3 regions of the Paenibacillus sp. Mc5Re-14 genome follow, and region 1 is predicted to be linked to each of the others. Evidence: riboswitches for the same ligand, from Rfam matches in the RefSeq annotation. Region 1 holds a riboswitch; each other region holds the start of a gene.
What was found. Region 1 has a riboswitch for glycine ahead of gcvT (glycine cleavage system aminomethyltransferase GcvT). Riboswitches for the same ligand answer to the same signal wherever they lie in the genome.
Positions count from the first base shown of each region.

Region 2: another riboswitch for glycine. It lies ahead of BN1546_RS17265 (alanine/glycine:cation symporter family protein); the one in region 1 lies ahead of gcvT (glycine cleavage system aminomethyltransferase GcvT).
Region 3: another riboswitch for glycine. It lies ahead of sdaAB (L-serine ammonia-lyase, iron-sulfur-dependent subunit beta); the one in region 1 lies ahead of gcvT (glycine cleavage system aminomethyltransferase GcvT).

Region 1 is NZ_CVPD01000001.1:4,020,212-4,023,493, reverse strand. It holds gene gcvH (glycine cleavage system protein GcvH) at 257-655, opposite strand; glycine riboswitch at 957-1,148, shown strand; gene gcvT (glycine cleavage system aminomethyltransferase GcvT) at 1,325-2,425, shown strand; gene gcvPA (aminomethyl-transferring glycine dehydrogenase subunit GcvPA) at 2,549-3,282, shown strand, end outside.
Region 2 is NZ_CVPD01000001.1:3,795,336-3,798,617, forward strand. It holds gene BN1546_RS17260 (glycoside hydrolase family 1 protein) at 1-833, shown strand, start outside; glycine riboswitch at 1,097-1,192, shown strand; gene BN1546_RS17265 (alanine/glycine:cation symporter family protein) at 1,339-2,757, shown strand; gene BN1546_RS17270 (iron-containing alcohol dehydrogenase) at 2,815-3,282, opposite strand, start outside.
Region 3 is NZ_CVPD01000001.1:2,063,099-2,066,380, forward strand. It holds gene BN1546_RS09385 (DUF6359 domain-containing protein) at 1-1,298, opposite strand, end outside; glycine riboswitch at 1,513-1,627, shown strand; gene sdaAB (L-serine ammonia-lyase, iron-sulfur-dependent subunit beta) at 1,839-2,528, shown strand; gene sdaAA (L-serine ammonia-lyase, iron-sulfur-dependent, subunit alpha) at 2,518-3,282, shown strand, end outside.

The sequences.
Region 1 (3,282 bases):
AATATGGCCGATAACAATAGAAATTAGTCGAAAAAACACTGTTGTAAATCTGTGCAATTGTATAAAGAGGCTCTCTTCTAAGCCTGCGCAATCAACGTAAATACGTCTTCTAAAAGACAACAAAAAAATAGCCGCTATGTCAGGTCATAGCGACTATTTTATACAAAAACTGAGCGGACTAACGATGCTCTTATTTAATTCAATATCCATATAAAAAATCAGAATAAAGCGCTATTATTTCATGCTGTATTGCTCATTATTGCTCATCCGAAATCAACTGCTCGTACTGCTCCGCAGACAGCAACTTGCCCAGAGCTTCCTCGACATCATTGCTCATCTCTACTTCGATCATCCAACCCTCTTCATAGGGTGATTCATTCACCAGCTCAGGTGTACTTTCCAGAGCTTCATTTACTTTCAAAACGGTTCCCGTCACCGGAGCAAAAAGATCGGATACGGTCTTCACCGATTCAATTGTACCAATCTCCGCCCCCTGTCCAATCGTTGTTCCCGCCCCAGGTAATTCCACAAAAACAATATCACCCAATTGATGCTGTGCAAAGTCTGTAATGCCGATCCGCAACGTCCCATCCACTGTGCGCTGAACCCACTCATGTTCGTCTGTATACCAAAGTTGCTGTTTCACTTCACTCATCCTGCTTCGCCTCACTTCCACATGAATAAAATGCTTTTGATCACCTGTATTAGACAGGTTAAGATTATGACAACAAGAACATCCATGTCAATAATACTAACAAAAATACTTCATACCAACTCATATAGCGCAGTCCATAAAAAAATGATAACTTGTAACAAACGCTTACATATCCTTATTTATATAATAAATGTTTTTCATATTGTTTTATATGACATTTTTATTGACATTTTGAATGGATTTGCGTATTAATGGGTTATAGTAATTGCTTTTGAAAATACCTCGACAACTGCAAACGCGGATGAACGCGGAGGGAGAGACTACCAAAAATATTCGCATCGCTGTTGTCGTTTGTGAGACAGTTGGGCACGCGAATCGGATCAAGTTGTTATCTGCAAAACCGGGTAACATACCGTTGATCCAAAAGGTAGCGCCGAAGGAGTAAACTTGCATTGCAGGTGAATCTCTCAGGCAAAAGGACCTCTGCCGGACGCATCTCTGGAGAGCATCCGTGAAAAGAGCGGATCACCCAAGGGGAAACCTGGTTCACACCGGGGTAACTTTCTGGTATCAAGGACAGAGCTGAAAGAAGAGTATGGACTGCCGTCTATACGTTTCTTTTAGCCTGTCTTTTTTGTTTAGCCGATTACACTGGATAGGAGTGAAAAAATGTCTAATTTGCGAAGAACACCACTATATTCGTCCTACGGGACGCAGCCCGGGGTTCGTTGTATTGACTTTGGCGGGTGGGAACTCCCCGTTCAGTTTAGCGGCATTCAAAAGGAGCATGAGGCCGTCCGACAACGTGCAGGTTTATTCGATGTATCGCATATGGGCGAGTTCTTGGTTGAAGGCAAAGAAGCTGAGGCTTTTTTGCAACAGGTAACTACGAATGATGTCAGCCAGTTGGAACCGAGCCAAGCACAATATTCACTCCTGTGTTACCCCGATGGAGGCGTAGTGGATGACTTGCTTGTATATTGCAAAGGACCAGAGCGCTACATGCTCGTTGTGAATGCCTCCAACATCGACAAAGATTGGGATTGGCTCATACGCCACGTACCAGCATCGGTTCATCTGGAGAATGTGTCTGATGCGATAGCATTGCTGGCATTACAAGGACCGGAAGCAGCACGTATTACCGCAGCCGTGACAGATACAGATATTACGAATCTGGCATCTTTCCGATTCCATGAGAACGTGCAATTGTTCGGAGCAAAAGCACTTGTCTCGCGAACTGGATATACCGGCGAAGACGGTTTTGAATTTTATATCCCTGCTGAGGAAGCACCCGCCGTGTGGGATGGTTTGCTTCGTTGCGGTGAATCGTATGGACTGATTCCCGCTGGACTTGGTGCTCGCGATACGCTGCGCTTCGAGGCACGGCTCCCGTTGTACGGACAGGAGTTATCTGCCACAATTTCACCGCTTGAGGCTGGTTTAGGTTTCTTCGTCAAGTTGAACAAAGGAGATTTTATCGGCAGGGAAGCACTGCAACGTCAAAAAGAACAAGGAATTCCTCGCAAGTTGATCGGGCTGGAAATGATTGACCGCGGTATCCCGCGCGCTCATTATCCGGTGTTCGCTGAAGGTCAACGCATCGGTGAGGTCACAACGGGTACTCAATCGCCCACCTTGAAGCGTAATCTGGGGCTGGCCCTGGTGGACAGTCGTTTTAGCACCCTATCGACACCGCTGGAGGTCGAAATTCGTGGTAAACGCCTGCGTGCGGAAGTGGTCCCAGCCCCCTTTTATAAACGGCTACGCTGATCTTAATCCTCTTCATTCTAAAAAAGCGATCATGTCAGATATAAAATTCTGGATTTTCCAATTAAGACTATGTATTAACTAATTTACTATCTAAATTTTGCTTTTCGAAAGGAGCCAGAACCTATGAAGCAGCATCGCTATCTCCCCATGACCGAACAAGACCAAACCGAAATGCTGCGTGTGGTGGGCGTATCATCCATTGATGATTTATTCAGTGACATTCCAGAGGCTATTCGATACCAAGGGGAACTTCCTCTTTCCTCTCGGCTCGACGAAAGAGCCTTAACTCGCCACATGGCCGAGCTGGCCGGACGAAACGCCAATACAGATACACATGCCAGCTTTCTTGGTGCAGGTATTTATGATCATCATATTCCATCCGTTATCCAACACATCACCTCACGTTCCGAATTTTACACAGCCTACACCCCCTATCAGCCGGAAGTAAGCCAGGGCGAGCTGCAAGCCATTTTTGAATTCCAGTCGTATATTTGCGAATTGACAGGTATGGCGGTAGCTAATGCCAGCATGTACGATGGGGCTACAGCTCTGGCGGAAGCGGGCTCATTGGCCGCTTCCGCCACGCGTCGTAAACAGCTTATCGTATCAAGGTCTGTCCATCCAGAGGCACGTCAGGTATTGGCAGCCTATGCACGCGGATTGGACCTGGACATTGTGGAAATCGGCTGTTCGGATGGCGTAACGGATGTCGATGCGCTAGCAACGGCCGTATCGGAACAGACGGCGGCTGTTTTGATCCAAAATCCCAACTTTTTCGGAGCCGTGGAAAATCTGAAGCCGATGGCTGACCTCATCCATGCGCATCAAGGGCTTATGGTTGTTAGTGCCAATCCACT
Region 2 (3,282 bases), 220 kb from region 1:
ACCGTGTAGAAAACAAGCAACAAGCGATATATCAAGCATTGCACCATCAATTTGTAGCAAGTGCACTGGCGACCAAACGGGGACATGAGATCATTCCGGGTGCTCAGATCGGCTGTATGCTGGCTCGCATTGAAAGCTACCCACATACGTGTAACCCAGAGGATATTCTGAAAGCACAGCATGAAAATCAAATGAATCTGTTCTTTACGGATGTGCATGCTCGTGGGGAGTATCCCAACTATATGAACCGCTATTTTGAAGAAAATAATATTGTGATCCAGACAGAACCCGGCGATGCTGAAATTTTGAAAAATAATACGGTTGATTTTATCTCATTTAGCTACTACATGACCTTGACCGTATCGGCAGGTCCAGAAGGAGAAAAGGCAGCAGGGAACCTGATTGGCGGTGTGAAAAATCCGTATTTGCAGTCCTCCGATTGGGGATGGCAGATTGATCCGATCGGCCTGCGTGTTACACTAAATACGTTTTATGACCGTTACCAAAAGCCGCTGTTCATCGTGGAAAATGGCCTGGGTGCGTACGATAAGGTAGAAGAGGACGGCTCTGTGCATGACACGTATCGCATTGATTACTTGCGTCAGCATATTGCCCAAATGAAGGAAGCCATTGCTGACGGTGTTGATCTGATTGGTTACACCAGCTGGGGTCCTATCGACCTTGTGAGCATGTCTACTTCCGAAATGTCCAAGCGCTACGGATTTATTTACGTTGATCTGGATGATGACGGTAACGGAACGCTCCAACGCTCCAAAAAGGACTCATTTAACTGGTATAAAAATGTGATAGCAACCAATGGTGAAGAATTGTAATTCTATATCGTTTTGGCGGGTACAGCAGAGAAAATCCTTAGGATGCAATCTGCTGTACCCGCTTTTTGTATAGACACCCTATTGATTCGTCAGAGGGCTTCACAAATTTTTCACTTGTAATACGCTGAAAGTTTTCTGTATAATAAATAAAAATTTCATATGTCTGGTTGATGTTTGCGGGAGATGGAACGAAAGTTCCGACCGAAGGGGCAAAACTCTCAGGTGCTTAAGCTGATTTACAGCAACAAGCAGGGACCGTAAACGGACAGAACTCTGGAGAGACCCTTAATTGGGCGCCGAAGGTGCACCGCAGATTATCATCTGCTTAAACTCTCAGGCAAAAGGACAGAGACGCGAATAACCTGTGACAGGGAATACTCTAGGCTTTTTAGAGATAAAATCCTGTACAAATTGGTTTATTTTTCGTGCCTTTAACCTCTCCAGGAGTCGAATCAACGGATTTGACTCTTTTTTGTTTTTTAATATGCTGGAGGAGCGGGTTGAAATGAATTTGGTACATTTATTAGAAACAATTGACAGTTGGATGTGGGGAGCGCCGCTTCTAATTCTCGTCATGGGCACTGGGTTGTGGCTAACGATTCGTCTGAAGATGCTTCAGATTATTCGATTGCCCTTAGCGCTCAAGCTAATTGGTAAAGCGCCGGACGAAGGCAGCGGGGATGTCAGTAGCTTTGGAGCATTGAGTACGGCACTCGCAGCTACTGTAGGTACGGGAAGTATCGTCGGTGTCGCAACAGCGATCAAACTGGGTGGGCCCGGTTCATTATTCTGGATGCTGGTTGCAGCTTTTTTCGGGATGGCAACCAAATATGCGGAAGGGTTATTATCCGTTAAATACCGTGTTAAAGACCGGAACGGACAATTTTCGGGTGGACCGATGTATTATATTGAAAACGGGCTTGGCCGCCGTTTCAAGCCGCTGGCGATGTTGTTTGCCTTTTCTGGTATTCTTGTAGCACTATTTGGAATCGGTACTTTTCCGCAAGTAAAGGCTATCGTTTCTTCTACGGAAAGTAGTTTTGGCGTGCCAACAGTAGTTACAGCAATCATTATTTCCGTGTTGACGGCTGTTGTTACGATTGGAGGACTCAAAAGTATCGCCAAGGTATCCACAAAGATTGTTCCATTCATGTCGGGGCTCTATATCGTGGTTTGTTTAATCGTACTCATTAAGTTTGCAGGAGAGCTTCCTCATGCGATCGCACTAGTATTACAAGGGGCTTTCTCGACAACATCTGCGACGGGTGGATTTGCCGGAGCCACGATTATGCTGGCGATGCGAAGCGGAGTTGCCAGAGGGATCTTTGCAAATGAAGCTGGTTTGGGAAGTGCGCCAATCGCAGCAGCAGCAGCTAAGACGAAATGGCCCGCAGAACAAGGACTAATATCCATGACGGGCGTTTTTATCGATACGATGATTATTTGTAATTTGACAGGATTTACATTGCTGGTTACGGGAATATGGAGTGGAAATGATGATGGAGGTCTGATGACTCAACATGCGTTTTCCAGTGCCTTTCCGGCTGGAGCAGAGCTCGTGACGATTAGCCTTATTTTATTTGCGTTCACAACGATACTTGGCTGGAACTACTACGGGGAACGCTGTGTTGAATATTTGCTTGGGGTCAAGTGGATTAAACCATACCGTTATCTGTTCATCATACTGGTTGCCGGAGGCGCGTTCATCAAGCTCGATGCCATCTGGCTGCTGGCAGATATTTTTAACGCAATGATGGCTTTTCCGAACCTGATTGCATTGCTCGGCTTGTCGGGAATTGTCGTTGCCGAAACTCGCACTTATATGAACTCTTTGTATCCTAATAAGAAAAAGGGCATTCTTGCAGGTGCCAATGTAGGGGCGGCTATCCAAGTAGAAGAAAAAGGACAAACGATCAATTCATAAATAATAAAAGGGAGTGCTCTCAGCCATCACAGGCTTGAGGACACTCCCTTTTAATTGTTATAACGATGCACGCAAAATAGCTAAAATATCTTCCTGTTTCAGCTTTTGATAATTACCGAAACCTCCGTACTCCATTTCACGGGCCGCAATGCTTGCGATGTTTTCCAATTCTTCATCATTAATGTTGTAATCGGCCAGGGTAGAAGGGGCACCAAGACTTGTCCAGAACGCACTTAGACGGTCAATACCTTCCAAGGCAATTTCTCTGTCAGTTTTACCTACAGTGTCCAAGTCGAACATACTGAGCATCAGCCGCTTCATGCGTGCAGCATCCTGATCCACTGTATGTCTCATCCAGTTGGGAAACAGAATCGCTAGACCGCCAGCATGAGGAATATCATATACAGCAGATAGTGCATGTTCAATGGTATGCGAAGCCCAATCCCCGAAGTAGCCCATTTGCAGCGTACCGTTCAGGGCAATCGTCCCAGCATATAATATCGTTTCGCGATGCTCATAGTTGTG
Region 3 (3,282 bases), 2.0 Mb from region 1:
TCTACAGGGGATGAATCACCGATAAATGCTGCCTTGCCTTGACCCACCTTGGAGATCGCAGCATAAGGCCCTTCCGCACGGCCTCCACCGTTATAGACACCTTGGTCTACAGCATTACCCCATTTTTTCGTACCTGTAGGGATATAGGCAATTCCTTTGGCTTTGGTAGGATCAATAATAGCCAGCGTAGATCCCGCATGCATGGCAATCGAGCGTACACCCTTGGTAATGCCAAAGGATTGATCTGCGGTTACAATGTCCGTAGCATTCACGTCGCCAAGCGCATTATAACGGAAACGAACACCAAAGTTGGTTGCCAGCCAATCGGAGCTAGTTAACCCCTGCATCGCCGGTGATGCTGCTTCTTCTGTAGTCATCCCTTTGGCCGGATTAGTATAGGCTCCACGACGGTAGCCATTCATAACCTCAGAGGAATCCCAACGGTTTTTGTTACGGTCCGCATTATAGTGGTCGGAGATGAAGAAGACACTTCCCCCGTTATTCACATATTGCAGCAGGGCAGCCTGCTCGGATGCCTTAAAGGCAACATTCGCCTCACCGATGATGAACACATCATATTGGCGCAGCTTATCATAGGTTATGGCCTGTTCTCCATAAGTAAAAGGAATGGGACGGTTCAGTTGGTCCACTGTAAAACCTACATTACGCAATCCATTGGCAAAGTCGGAGAAGGCGCCTTCAATAACCCAATCTGCTGCCCCAGCCGTCTGTGCGTGCGTATTATCGAACAGCACCTTTTTGCCTTTGCCATCCGGCAGTGTAGTACCGGGTTGACCCGGATTTCCAGGTTCAGGTTCGCCAGGTTCACCTGGTTCCCCCGGCTCGCTTCCGTTCACCAGTTCAACAGTGCTTGGACTTTTCACTCCACCAAAATTATTGTAGGCGCCAAGTGTACCCGTCACACGGATTTTGCTGCCAATCAGCTCAGGATGGCCTGTTAGCCCAAATTGCCCTCTGTACGCTGATGTCAGCTGTACATCCAATAGATTAGACGTGCTTCGTTCATTGGCCTGGTCGGCAATCAGTACGTTAAAATCATTCGCAAACGGAGAAGAAAAATTAGCCGTTTTCGATCCGGTAGCATGTCCGACGATGTAACCTTCCACCGTCACTGTGCCTCCACTGCCTTGGCGCTGGAGTGCCTCGGCTACTGTCAGTGCTCCCTCCGCTTTGACCTGACCGAATGGAACGAAGATCCCGATCAGCAGCGATACGATCGCTGCCAGATGCAGCACCCCTTTCAAACGTGAACCTGTGAACCGCAAGCCTTTTACCATACGTCAATATCCCTCCTATAATTCCATAAATGTAATTGTCCTCTATCAGATTAGCTATCAATCTTCTAATTCCTTCCTGATTTCATCCATAATTATGTAAATTTTATTCTTATTTATCGGAAACTCACTTGTTTATGTAAAAATTGAACCCTGCGATTGACACCGAGCACAGCATACATTACGCTAAGAAAGATATGTAGAACGGTATACGCGAATGAAGATGACGGGAGAGTCTGTCCAGGGGCTTACACGCTGGCGGCACCGAAGGAGCAAGACGCCAACACCCGGCTGGCGGATAATCTCTCAGGTCCATGTATCGTCATCTGACGCAACTCTGGAGAGAGCGCAAGCCACCCAAGGGGTAAGGCGGTAAGGACACCGCACGAAACTCTCAGGTAACGAGGACAGAGATAAGGGAAACTTCCTTATCCTGTCCTTTTTTGCGCTCACATTGTACGTCAGCATTAGGAACCGTCATAGCCGCGCAAAAACGCGGAAATACCATATACTATGGTACTAGAACATACAGGGGGCCACACCATGCGTTTCAAAGATGTATTTTCCATTATCGGTCCGGCCATGACCGGACCTTCCAGTTCACACACTGCAGGCGCGGTGCGGCTTGCACGCGTTGCCCGTCACTGGCTCGGGACGCAGCCTGACCGTGCCCGCATGACACTGTACGGCTCCTTCGCCGACACATACAAAGGACACGGTACAGACCTGGCGCTCATCGCAGGACTGCTCAATTACGATACAGACGACCACCGAATTCCAGATGCCGAGCAATGGGCGGAGCAGGCCGGTATGGCCGTAGAATTTGCCGTAAGCGGACTACCCGCCCCCCATCCGAACACCGTCCGTTTTGAGCTGTGGAAGGGTGAGGATCAGCGTACACTGCTGGGTTCCTCCATCGGCGGTGGCAGCATCCATGTCCAGCAGCTCAACGAATTCCGAGTCAACCTGACCGGAGAGCTGTCTACGTTGGTGCTTCTTCACTCGGATAAGCCCGGTACATTAGGTGCAGTGACTTCAGCGCTCGGCGCTGCTGACATTAACATTGCCTATATGCACGTGGATCGCAAAGGTCGGGATGGAGAAGCACTTACCGCCATCGAAACGGACAGTCCTCCTACGGCTGAATTAATCGCAAACCTACGATCCTTACCACATATGTACGAAATTAAAATGATTAATTTGAAAAAAGGAGCTGAATCTGATGCGATTTAGCCATCTGCATGAAATCAGCGCTATATGCGCTGAGGAATCCACCACGATTGGCCGCCTGATGATTCAAGAGCAGGTACAAGAGACGAATTCAACGGAAGAAGAAATCTTCCGCCAAATGTCTGATTATTATGAAGTCATGAAAGAGGCTGTTCATCGCGGTCAGACGCAAGACACCGTATCCCGCAGTGGATTAACGGGCGGCGACGGCAAGCGCTTAGCCGAATATCTGCGGACTGGGGAAACCTGCTCCGGCGATGCCTCCGCGCTCGCCATGGCTTATGCGCTCTCCGTGTCGGAGGTTAATGCGTCCATGGGGCGCATTGTCGCCACGCCCACTGCAGGTTCATGCGGAGTCATCCCCGGTGTGTTCATTAGTGCGCAGGAGCGGTTCGGCTGGGATGATGAGCATATGGTGCACGGCTTGTTCGCAGCCGGAGCCATTGGCTACGTCATCGCCAACAATTCCTTCATTTCCGGCGCGGAGGGAGGCTGTCAGGCTGAAATTGGTTCAGCCATCGGGATGGCCGCTGGCGCTATGGTCGAGCTACGCGGTGGCACACCTGAGCAGGCCGTTCACGCCGTAGGCCTAGCGCTCAAGAACACGCTCGGTCTGATATGCGACCCCGTCGCCGGACTCGTCGAGATTCCGTGTATCGTGCGCAACGGGCTGGGAGCCGTGACTGCGCTAGCCGCAGCGGATATGGCTTTGGCGGGTGTGCGCAGCGCCATTCCGTCTGACGAAGTCATTGACGTG